Regions from separate parts of the Sphingobacterium anhuiense genome, predicted to be linked through region 4. Evidence: riboswitches for the same ligand, from Rfam matches in the RefSeq annotation. Region 4 holds a riboswitch; each other region holds the start of a gene.
What was found. Region 4 has a riboswitch for S-adenosylmethionine ahead of ACFS6I_RS24205 (hypothetical protein). Riboswitches for the same ligand answer to the same signal wherever they lie in the genome.
Positions count from the first base shown of each region.

Region 1: linked by a shared signal. The riboswitch ahead of ACFS6I_RS08335 (O-acetylhomoserine aminocarboxypropyltransferase/cysteine synthase family protein) and the one ahead of ACFS6I_RS24205 (hypothetical protein) in region 4 are both predicted to bind S-adenosylmethionine.
Region 2: linked by a shared signal. The riboswitch ahead of metE (5-methyltetrahydropteroyltriglutamate--homocysteine S-methyltransferase) and the one ahead of ACFS6I_RS24205 (hypothetical protein) in region 4 are both predicted to bind S-adenosylmethionine.
Region 3: linked by a shared signal. The riboswitch ahead of metF (methylenetetrahydrofolate reductase [NAD(P)H]) and the one ahead of ACFS6I_RS24205 (hypothetical protein) in region 4 are both predicted to bind S-adenosylmethionine.

Region 1 is NZ_JBHUPE010000004.1:637,434-640,604, reverse strand. It holds gene ACFS6I_RS08345 (pyridoxal phosphate-dependent aminotransferase) at 1-116, shown strand, start outside; gene ACFS6I_RS08340 (prephenate dehydrogenase) at 129-971, shown strand; SAM riboswitch class I at 1,373-1,487, shown strand; gene ACFS6I_RS08335 (O-acetylhomoserine aminocarboxypropyltransferase/cysteine synthase family protein) at 1,716-3,023, shown strand; gene ACFS6I_RS08330 (homoserine dehydrogenase) at 3,063-3,171, shown strand, end outside.
Region 2 is NZ_JBHUPE010000002.1:54,266-57,436, reverse strand. It holds gene metE (5-methyltetrahydropteroyltriglutamate--homocysteine S-methyltransferase) at 1-1,371, opposite strand, end outside; SAM riboswitch class I at 1,529-1,633, opposite strand; gene ACFS6I_RS03465 (phosphatase PAP2 family protein) at 1,709-2,476, opposite strand; gene ACFS6I_RS03460 (response regulator transcription factor) at 2,539-3,171, opposite strand, start outside.
Region 3 is NZ_JBHUPE010000011.1:167,056-170,226, reverse strand. It holds gene ACFS6I_RS20715 (30S ribosomal protein S16) at 37-558, shown strand; gene rimM (ribosome maturation factor RimM) at 692-1,219, shown strand; SAM riboswitch class I at 1,387-1,492, shown strand; gene metF (methylenetetrahydrofolate reductase [NAD(P)H]) at 1,553-2,509, shown strand; gene ACFS6I_RS20700 (glycosyltransferase family 117 protein) at 2,676-3,171, shown strand, end outside.
Region 4 is NZ_JBHUPE010000020.1:225,031-228,201, forward strand. It holds gene ACFS6I_RS24195 (hypothetical protein) at 1-338, opposite strand, end outside; gene ACFS6I_RS24200 (class I SAM-dependent methyltransferase) at 701-1,435, shown strand; SAM-I-IV-variant riboswitch at 1,524-1,617, shown strand; gene ACFS6I_RS24205 (hypothetical protein) at 1,653-1,916, shown strand; gene ACFS6I_RS24210 (S9 family peptidase) at 2,248-3,171, shown strand, end outside.

The DNA of each region.
Region 1 (3,171 bases), on a different contig from region 4:
CCGGAGGTATATTCGGAAGTGCTGGAAACACCTATATTAGAATAAGTTTATGTGCCTCAGTTGAAGTATTAAAAGAAGCAATTGCTAGAATAGAACAAGCAAAACAAACGAATTAAGATTGAAATAACATGATGAATATAGCCATTATTGGCGTCGGTTTAATTGGTGGCTCCGTCGCCATGAAACTAAAAGAAAAAAAATTCTGTGATCAGGTTTTTGGTGTTGACAAAAGTGATGCTAATCTAACAAAAGCATTGCAAATAGGCTTCATTGATCAAAAGGCAACATTAGAGGAAGCTTTAGAAAAATGTAAAGTGATCATTCTCACAGCTCCAGTTGATGCGATAATCACATTAGCGCCCCAATTATTGGATCTCGTAAAAGATCAAGTCATCATTGACATGGGCTCAACCAAACTTAATATTTTACAGTTAATTTCGGAACACCCTAATCGTGGCCGCTATGTTGCCGCCCATCCAATGGCTGGTACCGAATATTCAGGCCCCGAAGCAGCATTACCAAATTTGTTTAAAGATAAAATGATGGTTTACGTTGAGGCATTTAAATCTGATGAAGATGCATTCGAATTAACAGATTCCATTACCGAACAACTGGAAATGCGTACGTCATTTATGACTGCAGAGGAGCATGATACACACACAGCCTATGTTTCCCATATTTCTCACCTGACTTCTTTTGCTCTAGCGCTAACTGTTTTAGAGAAAGAGAAATCGCAGGGTCGAATATTTGAATTGGCAGGATCTGGTTTTGAATCAACGGTACGCTTAGCAAAAAGCTCACCGGATATGTGGACACCTATTTTCAAACAGAACAGAGTTAATGTACTAGAAGTGTTAGAGGAAAACATCAAGCAGCTGCAGGCTTTAAAAGATGCCATCCAAGATGAAAATTACACTCAATTACACAAATTGATTAAAAAATCAAATAAAATTAAACGTATTATTAAATAAAACCCACTTGCTCCAACTGGCAAAGGCGAATTATTGTTTCATACAAAGTAATTAGAAGAAAGCATAGGAACTCGCAAGGTTCCTATTTCTTTTTTATAATAAAAGATCACAGGATCATCGCTCTGCTGTTGCCTGTTTAACACCGTATGCTTCAGTTATATTGCTTTCATTACTGATATGGATTTCATCCACGACGTATAAACATATCGGAATAAATAAATGCTGCCCCATCAACTACCAATACTTACATTATAGTGAGAGCTTACGATCAATTACGAGTAGAATTAGAAGTATTTTCTAAGAAATAGCATAAAATATTTTGGTTTGTAAAAAGCAAGGCATATATTTGCAACGTAGTTCAAATAGAAATACATCTAATCAACACCTCTTAATCAGGTCTTGATTTATAAAGAAGTGGCGAGAGACTGGCTCAATGACCCACTGGCAACCTTCAAAATACGTTTGAAAAGGTGCCAATTCCTGTCCAAAGTAATATTGCTTTGGAGGATATAAATGAAACGACAAATGATAATAACATTACAACAAAACAAGAAGGTAAATTCTAGCACCAACGTAACAGATACAAATATTCCATCAAAACAGATGCGAATGCTTTTGCACATGTTTACGTTTTCTTGTTAATCAATCTTTTTTAAAATTTATTGATTTCAAGTACATATCCATGTGCATAATCTCACCCCTATTTTTTATTAACGAATCTTCAACTAATTAATTATAACTACAATGTCTACAAATAAAAATTTAAAATTCGAAACACTTCAAGTGCATGCTGGTCAAGTTGCCGATCCAACAACTGGAGCGCGTGCAGTACCTATATACCAAACCAGTTCATACGTATTTGAAAATGCAGAACATGGAGCAAACTTATTTGCATTAAAACAATTTGGGAACATCTATACACGTCTGATGAATCCAACAACAGATGTATTTGAGAAACGTATTGCTGCATTGGAAGGTGGTATCGCCGCTGTAGCAGTCGCTTCTGGACAGGCGGCACAATTCATAGCATTAAATAATATCGTAGAAGCTGGTGAAAATTTTGTTTCCAGCAGTAATGTATACGGTGGTACATATAATCAATTTAAAGTAGCATTTAAAAGAATTGGTATTGAAGTACGTTTTACTAAAGAAACAACCGCCGAGGAGTTTGAATCACTAATCGATGAAAACACAAAAGCTTTATACTTAGAAACAATTGGAAACCCAAGTTACGATATTCCAGATTTTGATAAGATAGCAGCTGTCGCTAGAAAACATGACTTACCACTTATCGTAGACAATACTTTTGGAGCTGGTGGATATCTATTTAAACCTCTTGAACACGGCGCTTCCGTAGTTGTAGAGTCTGCAACAAAATGGATTGGTGGTCACGGTACAAGTATTGGTGGTGTCATTGTAGATGGTGGTACTTACAACTGGGGAAATGGTAAATTCAAACAGTTTTCTGAACCTTCAGAAGGATACCATGGATTAGTTTTTTCAGATGTTTTTGGCGTTAATGGCCCATTTGGAAACATTCAATTTGCAATCCGCGCACGTGTTGAAGGACTACGTGATTTTGGACCAGCTATTTCACCCTTCAATTCATTCCAATTGATCCAGGGCTTAGAAACATTATCGCTTCGTGTTCAGCGTCATGTAGACAACACATTAGAAATTGCGAAATGGTTAGAAGCCCATCCGCAAGTGGAAAAAGTGAATTATCCAGGGTTAAAAAGCTCTCCTAGCTTTGCAAATGCGCAAAAATATTTAAAAAATGGATATGGTGCTGTTCTCTCATTCCAAATAAAAGGTGACGTGACAAAAGCCGATGCTTTTATCGATAGCTTAGAGCTAATAAGTCATCTCGCAAATGTGGGTGATACGAAGTCATTGATCATACACCCTGCGGCGACTACACATCAACAACTGAGCGAAGAAGCTCAAAAAGCTGCAGGTGTATTTGTAGGATTATTACGTCTATCTGTCGGCATCGAACATATTGACGATATCAAAGCAGATTTACAGCAGGCGTTCGATAAAATTAAATAATTTCAGATAGCACTATTATATAAAAGCGTAAAAAAAACTATGAGTAAGAAATTAACGATTGGAATGTTTGGATTCGGGGTTGTAGGACAAGGATTGTACGACATTATCAAGACTAAAAACTTAAATTTAGAAATTAAAAAATTTGTCA
Region 2 (3,171 bases), on a different contig from region 4:
ACGAACATCTTTAGTTTGTGGGAATGAACCAATTGTCGTTGTTGGAAATGCTGGAAGATTAAATTTCGCTTGTTGTGCTTCTTTACGAGCTAAGAAAGTAGATGTACGTTTAGCATCATCATCAGTGATATTCGCTGTACGTTCTTTAACTTCAGGCTTGTGGATTAAAGAAGATGTACGACGGTCTTCCGCAGCAGCCTTATTGGCCTCGAAACGCTCAGCGGTTTTTGCATCGACTTCGCCTTCAGCTAAGATCGCTAAATCTTTTACCTCTGCTAATTTTTGCTTAGCAAATGCCAACCAATTTTTAACTTCTTTAGGCAATGACTCTTCATTATCTTCATTGTCTAAATCGAAAGGTACATGTAATAATGAACTCGAAGGTCCTACTAATACACGGTCTTTGCCTAAAGCATCAACAGCTTTTTTGATTTGTGCTAAAGATTTTACGTAATCATTTTTCCAAATGTTGCGACCTTCAACTACACCCAAGGAAAGTGTTAATGAAGCCGGAACTTTGGCTAATATAGTGTCGAGTTGGTTTTCACCTCTTACTAAATCAACATGAACTGCGTAAACTGGTAAGTTTAGAGCTGTTTCTTCGTTGTCACGTAAAGCCTCGAAATAAGTCGTTACAATAATTTTGATGTCTTGAGCAGTAGCAGCTAATTTAGTGAATACACGAGTGTATAGCGCACGTGTTGCATCATCAATATCTAAAGCTAAAAATGGCTCATCAATTTGTACATATTTTGCACCAGCGGTAGCCAATTTAGTTAAGATTTCTTCATATACTGGAACCAACTTATCGATTAAATCGATACGGTTGAAACCAGATTCTTTTTCTTTACCTAATAATAAGTATGAGATCGGGCCAATTAACACAGGCTTAGTTTCGATACCTAAAGATTTTGCTTCATTATATTCATTTAAGAATTTCTCTGAAGTCAATTTGAATTCTTGATTTTTCACGAATTCAGGTACGATGTAATGGTAGTTGGTATCAAACCATTTTGTCATTTCCATTGCGGTTACGTCAACGCCATCTTGTTGGAAACCACGCGCCATTGCAAAGTAAAGGTCCAAATTGTATCCTTTATCTTCGTTATTTAAAAGTGATTGGTATTGTGCAGGGATTGCACCTACAGTTAATGTCAAGTCTAAAACTTGGTCATAAAATGAAAAATCATTGGAAGGAATCAAATCGATGCCAGCATCTTTTTGAGTTTTCCAGTTGCCTTCACGGATTTTCAGTCCAGCCTGCAATAATTCTTGCGCGCTGATTTTTTTAGCCCAATATGCTTCATTGGCCTTTTTCAACTCGCGGAAGGCACCTACACGTGGGTAACCTAAGTTGTTCGTTAGTAACATAAATATAAAATTATTTTATTTGTTCAACCTTAACGAAGCAAGAAATTAGACGGATTTTTTTTTATTTGAAATAAAAAACGATCAAAAATTCTTGAATCTATTTACTAAATTTTTTGATTGCTTTTAGAGAGGAGGGCACAAGATATATTTTGTGTCTAGCTTATCATTCCCACTTTTTGATGGGGTAGAATGTAGCACCTTGTCAATCGACAGGTTGCTAAGGCTTCATTGGGTCTATTCCCTCTGCCTTTCTCTATAAGCGCTGTAAATATCGGAATTAGTTTTATAAAAACAAATATTTTGTAACTTTTATATAAAAATGACAATAAACTAAGGTTTAAAATTGGAAATTAGCAGACAAACCAATTTGTTTTCCATTGTAAAACGGTGTTGCCATCGTTAGGTAACTTGTTTTTTTTGATTGTAAGTGTTTATCAAATAATGGTAATAGCCAGTATGCAATTTTTGTTCCCATAATACCAATACCAGCTCCCATGGCGACGTCAGAAAACCAATGTTTATGATTATACATTCTCAGGTAACCTGTTCCCGCCGCAATTGTATAGCCTGCAATACCATACCAAATGGATTGATCTTTATATTCTTGCCATAGAATTTCTGCACCAGTAAAAGGTACAGCAGTATGTCCTGAAGGAAAAGATTCTTGATCTGCGCGATCAGGTCTCCAAGTAGGTGTCGTTTTTTTTATGGTATATACTGCTGATAAGGTGATTGCATGGGCAATCGAACTTACCACTAAGCGTTGTTTTAAATTGTGCTTACTTGGTATTCCGAGTAAGTCAAGCCCAAAGACAGCGGCAGAAGGAATGAAAACACTAACATTATCAAGTTTAAAAGTTTTGGACGGATCATTATTAATTGAATTGTTTATTTGTTGATCCTTATGTTTGAGGTATGGGTTATTTAATGAGATTACTCCGTAAGTCATTAAAGCCGCAGGAACTATTAATTGCTTATAATTTATTAGCTTAGCATTGGTTTCAAAATCTTGATTATCATTTTGTAAAGTATCTTTTTGCGCATAAAGCGATGTAGAAGAGCAAAAGATTGAAAGGATTAAAAAAAATGGAATTGATAGTTTCATTGTTGCAAGATAAACAAAAAGAGATGTTTTTAACATCTCTTTATTATTCTAGTAATTGTGTATTAGCTAACCAATAATTTATAGCCTTTTCCATGTACATTGACAATTTCAACTTTGGGATCATCTCGTAGGTATTTTCTCAATTTGCTTAAGAAAACGTCCATACTCCGGCCTGTAAAGTAATTGTCATCATGCCAAATTTTTAAAAGGGCTTCTTCTCGAGTCAGTACATCATTCTTTTTTAGACAAAGTAGACGTAATAATTCCGCTTCTTTCGTTGATAGTTTTTGTTGCACACCTTTATGCGCAATTTGTTGACTTGTATAATCGAAGAAGTACTCTCCAATCTCAAATTTATCGCTTACAACCTGATCATCTTTCTCTCTTACAACACGCTTAAGCAATGCATTTATGCGAAGGAGTAATTCTTCCACTCGAAATGGTTTTGTGATATAATCATCGCCACCAAGTTCAAATGCTTCTGTTTTATCTTCCATCATACCTTTTGCAGTAGCAAATATGATGGGGGTTGTTGTATTTATTTTCCTGATTTCTCGGCCTACTGTAAAGCCATCTTTCTTGGGCATCATGACGTCTAAAATGCAAAGATCATAACTGCTCTTGCGAAATTGATTGACAGCTTCTTCACCATCTGTACATAAGGTGACATCAAATTTCCCTTTAAGCTCTAAATA
Region 3 (3,171 bases), on a different contig from region 4:
CGGGGGATATGTTGAATACATAAATAACACAAAAACATGGCAACTAAAATCAGATTGCAAAGACATGGTAAAAAAGGACGTCCTTTTTACCACCTAGTAGTAGCAGATGCACGTGCTCCACGTGATGGTAAATTCATCGAACGTATTGGTTCTTATAACCCAAACACAAATCCAGCGACTATCGTTTTGGATTTTGACAAAGCTTTGGATTGGATGAATAATGGTGCACAACCTACTGACACAGCTCGTACTATCCTTTCGGATAAAGGTGTTTTATACAAAAAACACTTATTAGGCGGTGTTAAAAAAGGTGCATTTGATGAAGCTGCTGCTGAAGCTAAATTTGTAGCTTGGACTGAAGCTAATGATGCAAGAACTGCTGGTAAAAAAGACGGTTTAGCAACTACTAAAGCTGAAGCTAAGAAAATTGCATTAGCTGCTGAAGCTAAGAAAAAAGAAGAAAAAGCTGCTGCTATTGCCGCTAAAAATGCGCCAGTTGTAGAAGAAACTCCTGCTGAAGAAACTGAAGCTCCTGCTGCAGAAGAAACTGAAGGTTAATTTTTCTTTCATACAGTATCAAGAAAGCCGGTTCAATTTTGATCCGGCTTTTTTTTAAGAATGTAGTTGCTATACCTACGAAGTACTGTATTTATATATTTATATTTTTAAATTTGCACTTTCAAATTAGAACATGACCATAGAAGAAAGTTTTTACATCGGTTATATTAGCAAAACACGTGGATTAAAAGGTGAGCTTCAGCTTTTTTTTGAATTTGAAGATTATCAAGATTTAGACTTTGATGTTTTATTTGCTGAAGTGAATAAAAAATTAGTGCCTTACTTTGTCGACAATATCAAATACCAATCAAATAGTACAGCCTATTTAAATTTAGAAGATGTCGATCATATTGATAAAGCACAACCTTTAGTGCGTAAGAAAATATACCTTCCAAATGATAAAATGCCAGAGCGTGATCCTGATGATTTTAGGTATACGGATTTAATTGGATACTTGGTGATTGATGAAGTTCATGGAGAATTAGGAGAGATTAAACATGTACAGGAAATGCCTCAGCAATTTATAGCAACAGTAGACTTTAATGGAAAAGAATTGATGTTCCCATTAAATGACGATCTTATGCTAGGAATTGATTCAGAGGATAAAGTTTTAGAGGTTGATTTACCAGATGGTTTGGTTGAGCTATATAAGGAGATTTAAAGTCTTCACGATATACAGATTAATAAAAAGGAGTTACTGTAGTTATATGCAGTAACTCCTTTTTTATTTAAAGAAATCCATTTTAATAAACGTTTTATTGGGGCATTATTTTAGGCATGACCTTAATATTATTTTGATTATAAATTTCTATTGCCGATATTAGCCGATGCTTATAGAGAAAGGCCGAGGGAATAGACCCAATGAAGCCTTAGCAACCTGTTATTTTATAAGGTGCTACATTCTACCCCAACTCAGAGCTGGGAAAGATAAGTTGAAACAAGTCCACTTGTGCATTTCGATGTAAGCCAACCAAAATCACTTTAAAAAATATTAATGAAAATCGTTGATCATATCAGTAATGCCAAAGGAAAAACTTTGTTTTCTTTTGAACTGTTGCCACCAGCTAAGGGGCAAGGTATCCAAAGTATTTTTAAAACAATGGATGCACTTATGGAATTCAAGCCTCCCTTTATCGATGTGACTTATCATAGAGAAGACTACATGTATAAGAAGCACGAGAGCGGTTTATTAGAACGTGTGGCTTATCGTAAACGTCCAGGGACTGTTGCAATTTGTGCCGCTATTATGAATAAGTATAAAGTGGATGCTGTACCTCATCTTATCTGTGGTGGTTTCACAAAAGAGGAAACCGAAAATGCTTTGATAGATTTGAACTTCTTGGGTATTGACAATGTGCTCGTATTGAGAGGTGATGCAAGAAAAGGCGATCCTGATTTCATACCAACAGAAGGTGGTCATGCATTTGCAACAGATCTTTTACAGCAGGTTGCCGATATGAACCAAGGACAGTACTTACATGAGGATATTGCGATTTCAGAAAAGACCAACTTTTGTATTGGCGTTGCAGGATATCCTGAAAAACATTTCGAAGCGCCAAATTTTAATACCGATTTTAAATGGTTAAAAAAGAAGGTTGAGATGGGGGCTGAGTTTATTGTTACACAAATGTTCTTTAATGTTGAAAAATATAAAGAGTTTGTCAATAAGTGCAGGGAAAATGATATTCATATTCCAATTATACCAGGTTTAAAACCATTGACAACAAAAAAACAACTGATTACGCTTCCGAAAATTTTTCACTTGGATATTCCAGAGGAATTGAGTGAAGCAGTATCCGGATGTAAAAATAATGCAGACGTGAGACAAGTCGGAGAAGAGTGGTTGGTACAACAATGTAAAGAATTAATTGACTTTGGTGCGCCAGTTTTACATTTTTATACCATGAGTAATCCTGGACCAACTAAAAGTATTGTAGAAAAGTTATTCTAAGACTTATATCGTATAAAAAGGCCTGCTATCCCATTATAGCAGGCTTTTTTATGCGTTTCAATTTTTGTTAAAAAAAGTTAATCACCCTCAAATGAAATCTCTTTTTATTATATTTAATTGAAAATTAATTTGATTTATCAAATAATCAATTAAACCTGAATCATTCATGGATTATAAGAAATTAAACAACGTGTTAGGTTGGCTATGTGCCATCATAGCAACATCCGTTTTCATTATCACAGCAGAGCGAACAACAAGCTGGTGGGATACTGGTGAATTTATTGCATCAGCATATAAACTTCAGATTGTTCATCAGCCTGGAGCACCTTTGTTTCTAATGTTGCAGAATATATTTTCAAATTTTGCTTTAGGAAATTTAGCTCAGATTGCATTTTGGATGAATGTGGGTTCTGCTATATGCAGTGGTTTGACAGTTATGTTTTTGTTTTGGACCATAACAGCATTAGCAAGAAAAATTATCCAATCTGATCATCAATCCAATGATAAAAATCACCTAATTAAAATAATGGGATCAGGCATGGTGGGAGCTTTAGCTTACAGTTTTTCCGATACATTCTGGTATTCAGCAGTAGAATCTGAAGTTTATGCGATGTCATCCTTATGTACAGCAGTCGTATTCTGGGCAATTCTAAAATGGGAAG
Region 4 (3,171 bases):
AATACTCGTTCTTGCTCATTGTTTTTATAAACTTTTCCACTAAAAGAAAAAGATAATCGACCGCCTGCTTTTTCATATTTAAAATCCGCGATTTGAAAAGATTTCTCTGGCTGAAGATGTGGAGCAAAATAGTTACCATCAGCTGAAGAATTTTGTTTGAAATACTGAACCTTGGCTAATGCTCCATTAGAAAGTAAAGTTAATTTCAATTGTGAATAAGTACCATCAGACTCCTTTACGCTCGTAATAAGATTGATCTGTCCACAATTGTCCAAATTATAGTCGTACTTCACTTTTCCTCTGACAGGATGATTATTGTCAGAAAACACGATACTCATGTTTGATAGGGGATTAATTTCTTCTGATTTCTTGCAACTAACAATAAGCAGTGGGCAAAAAAATAGCAATAAAAGCAGATATTTCTTCATTAAATCAATATTAGTTTCATTAAAATATTAAAACATTTATGTATAATGTATTTTACAATTTAAAAATAACCAAAAATTAATTCAATATCAAATTTAATTTTCCTAATGAAGAGATAATATATTAATAACACTGTAACTTACTAAAGGTTTATCCACCCCTTTTGATGGCTGGATCGTCAAGCATGCTTTTATGTCTCGTTCAGCCAATTCAGTTTTGATAAAAATAATATTGGCAGTAAATTTGAAATTACCTTGAAACGGCGAATAATAAAATGAAACAAAACAAATATGATGATCCTAGCTTCTTTGAAAGCTATGGAAAGATGCAACGTTCTATAGATGGTTTAAATGCTGCTGGAGAATGGCATGTTTTACAGAAAATGTTACCTGATTTCCAGAATAAGAAAGTGCTTGATCTAGGTTGCGGATATGGATGGCACTGCATTTATGCTAAGCAAAAAGGGGCTAAAAATGTAATTGGAATTGACTTATCTCAAAAAATGATTGATAAAGCAAAAGAGCTTTCCAAAAACCTTGAAATTGAATATAAAAAAATGGCCATCGAGGATATTAATTTTGACCATGAAGAATTTGATGTCGTTATTAGTTCACTTGCATTCCATTACCTAAAAGATTTGAGAAGTGTTTTTCTGAAAATAAATCAAATTCTTAAAAAAGGAGGAAGTTTTGTCTTTTCAATGGAACATCCCGCTTTTACTTCAAGAGCTGAACAAGATTGGTTTAAGGATGAAAATGGAAATCGTCTGCATTGGCCGATTGACAATTATCAGGAAGAAGGCCAAAGAAAAACTAAATTTCTTGGACACGAAGTAACTAAATACCATCGAAATCTAGAAACTATCATCAATACGGTTATTAAATCTAATTTTGATATTCAAGAAATATCGGAACCCAAACCTTCAGAGGAAGTTTTAAAAATTTATCCGGAAATGCAAGACGAGATGAGAAGGCCAATATTTATTATAATTTCCGCTATAAAGAAATAATAATCTGATCGACATCATTCATAAAATTCTCATCATGAATTAATTATTTTAAAATAAATTTTGAAACAAAATAAAATCTACTAACTTTGTAGAGTATTCAGAATTGCACGTTGCAATACCAACCGAGTTACATAACCGCGGTGGTAAATTAATATGGGTTTCGACCAAAAATATCTGGATACAGTTTATGGTTTAATCCTTTAAATTTTTAAATTGTATGTCAACACCAAATCTTTATCAACATTTACTGGAAAAATTCAGTTATTATTCAATCAACGAACTGATACAGCTCAACAATGATACGGTATCGGAAAAAGGTTGGGGTTCTTCCAAATCTACATTCCGCACTGCGCTCATAAGCACTTTTTCTAAAAGAGGGCTAGATCTTTCCAACATCATTTCTAGAGAAGATGGTTTTACTTCCGTAAAGTATGTCGCAGTAAGATTAGAGGAAAATACGCTTATCCCGATTCTCCAATAAGAGCAAAGACAGCTTTAAAATTGCGTATTCACTCAGCGCTAAAAAGGTTAAATAGCCCTTCCTTTTTGAGCACTGAGTGAAGCTTTTTTTATCCAGCTAATTATGTATAACTTTCAGTTACTAATATCAATGCTATGCCGCTTTATGCTTTTTTTTTAATGCGTTAAAATAGTATTTCATAATTTCACCAATTTCCTTCAATAGCTTAACACAAAGTGATATCGCATCATTCTGAACAATTCCTTCACCTTGTTTTCTTTCTCTAATACTTTATTTAATATGTTAAATGATCGTAGATTTTGTATCTTGCCTGTTCATATTCGTATTCTTTATGAAAAAAAAATCTTTAATAACGCTTTCCATTTTATTATGCGCTTCGGCATCAATAGCTCAGGAAAACAAAGAAACCAAAATGGTTCTTAATATGGAAAACACCGCAAAAGCACCATTAGATCCGCAGACACTTTGGAAATTAGGCCGTGTTTCTGGAGAAGGAATTTCAACAGATGGAAAAACTTTAGTATATGGTGTCTCTAATTATGCTATAGAAACAAACAGTTCGGAAAAAAACCTTTACACATTATCATTAGAAACAGGTAACACAGCTCCTCTAACAAGTGAAAAGGGCGGTGAGTCTGTCGTACAGATTACAGAAAATGGCGATATCATTTACTTGTTCAAAGGGCAACTTTGGAAAAAGAATAGATATAAAGGTGAAGCTATACAACTGACACATAGCGAAACTGATCTAGAAAATGTAAAGCTATCTCCAAATGGTCAATATATTTTATTTAGCAAAGCAGTTTTAATCAAAAAATATCACAGTACCGACAAATATCCTGATTTACCAAAATCTGACGCTTATGTTTTTGACAACCTTGACTACCGTCATTGGGACACGTTCAATAATGGAAAATTCAATCATCCATTTGTAGCCAGCTATAACAACGGTAAGATTGGCGAAGCAATTGATTTATTGCAGGATGAGCCTTTCTATAGTCCTCAAATGCCATTTGGCGGTTCTGAAGATTTTGAATGGACACCAGATAGTAAAGCTGTGCTATATGTCAGTAAAAAAAGGTTTGGAACAGAGTATGCCGTGAGTACAAATACGGATATCTACCGCTATGATCTTACTTCTAAGCAAACAACAAATCTGACTGAGGGTATGAATGGCTATGATACCAACCCGACTTACAGTCCAGATGGAACTAAGTTAACTTGGCTAAGTATGAAAAAAGATGGTTACGAAGCC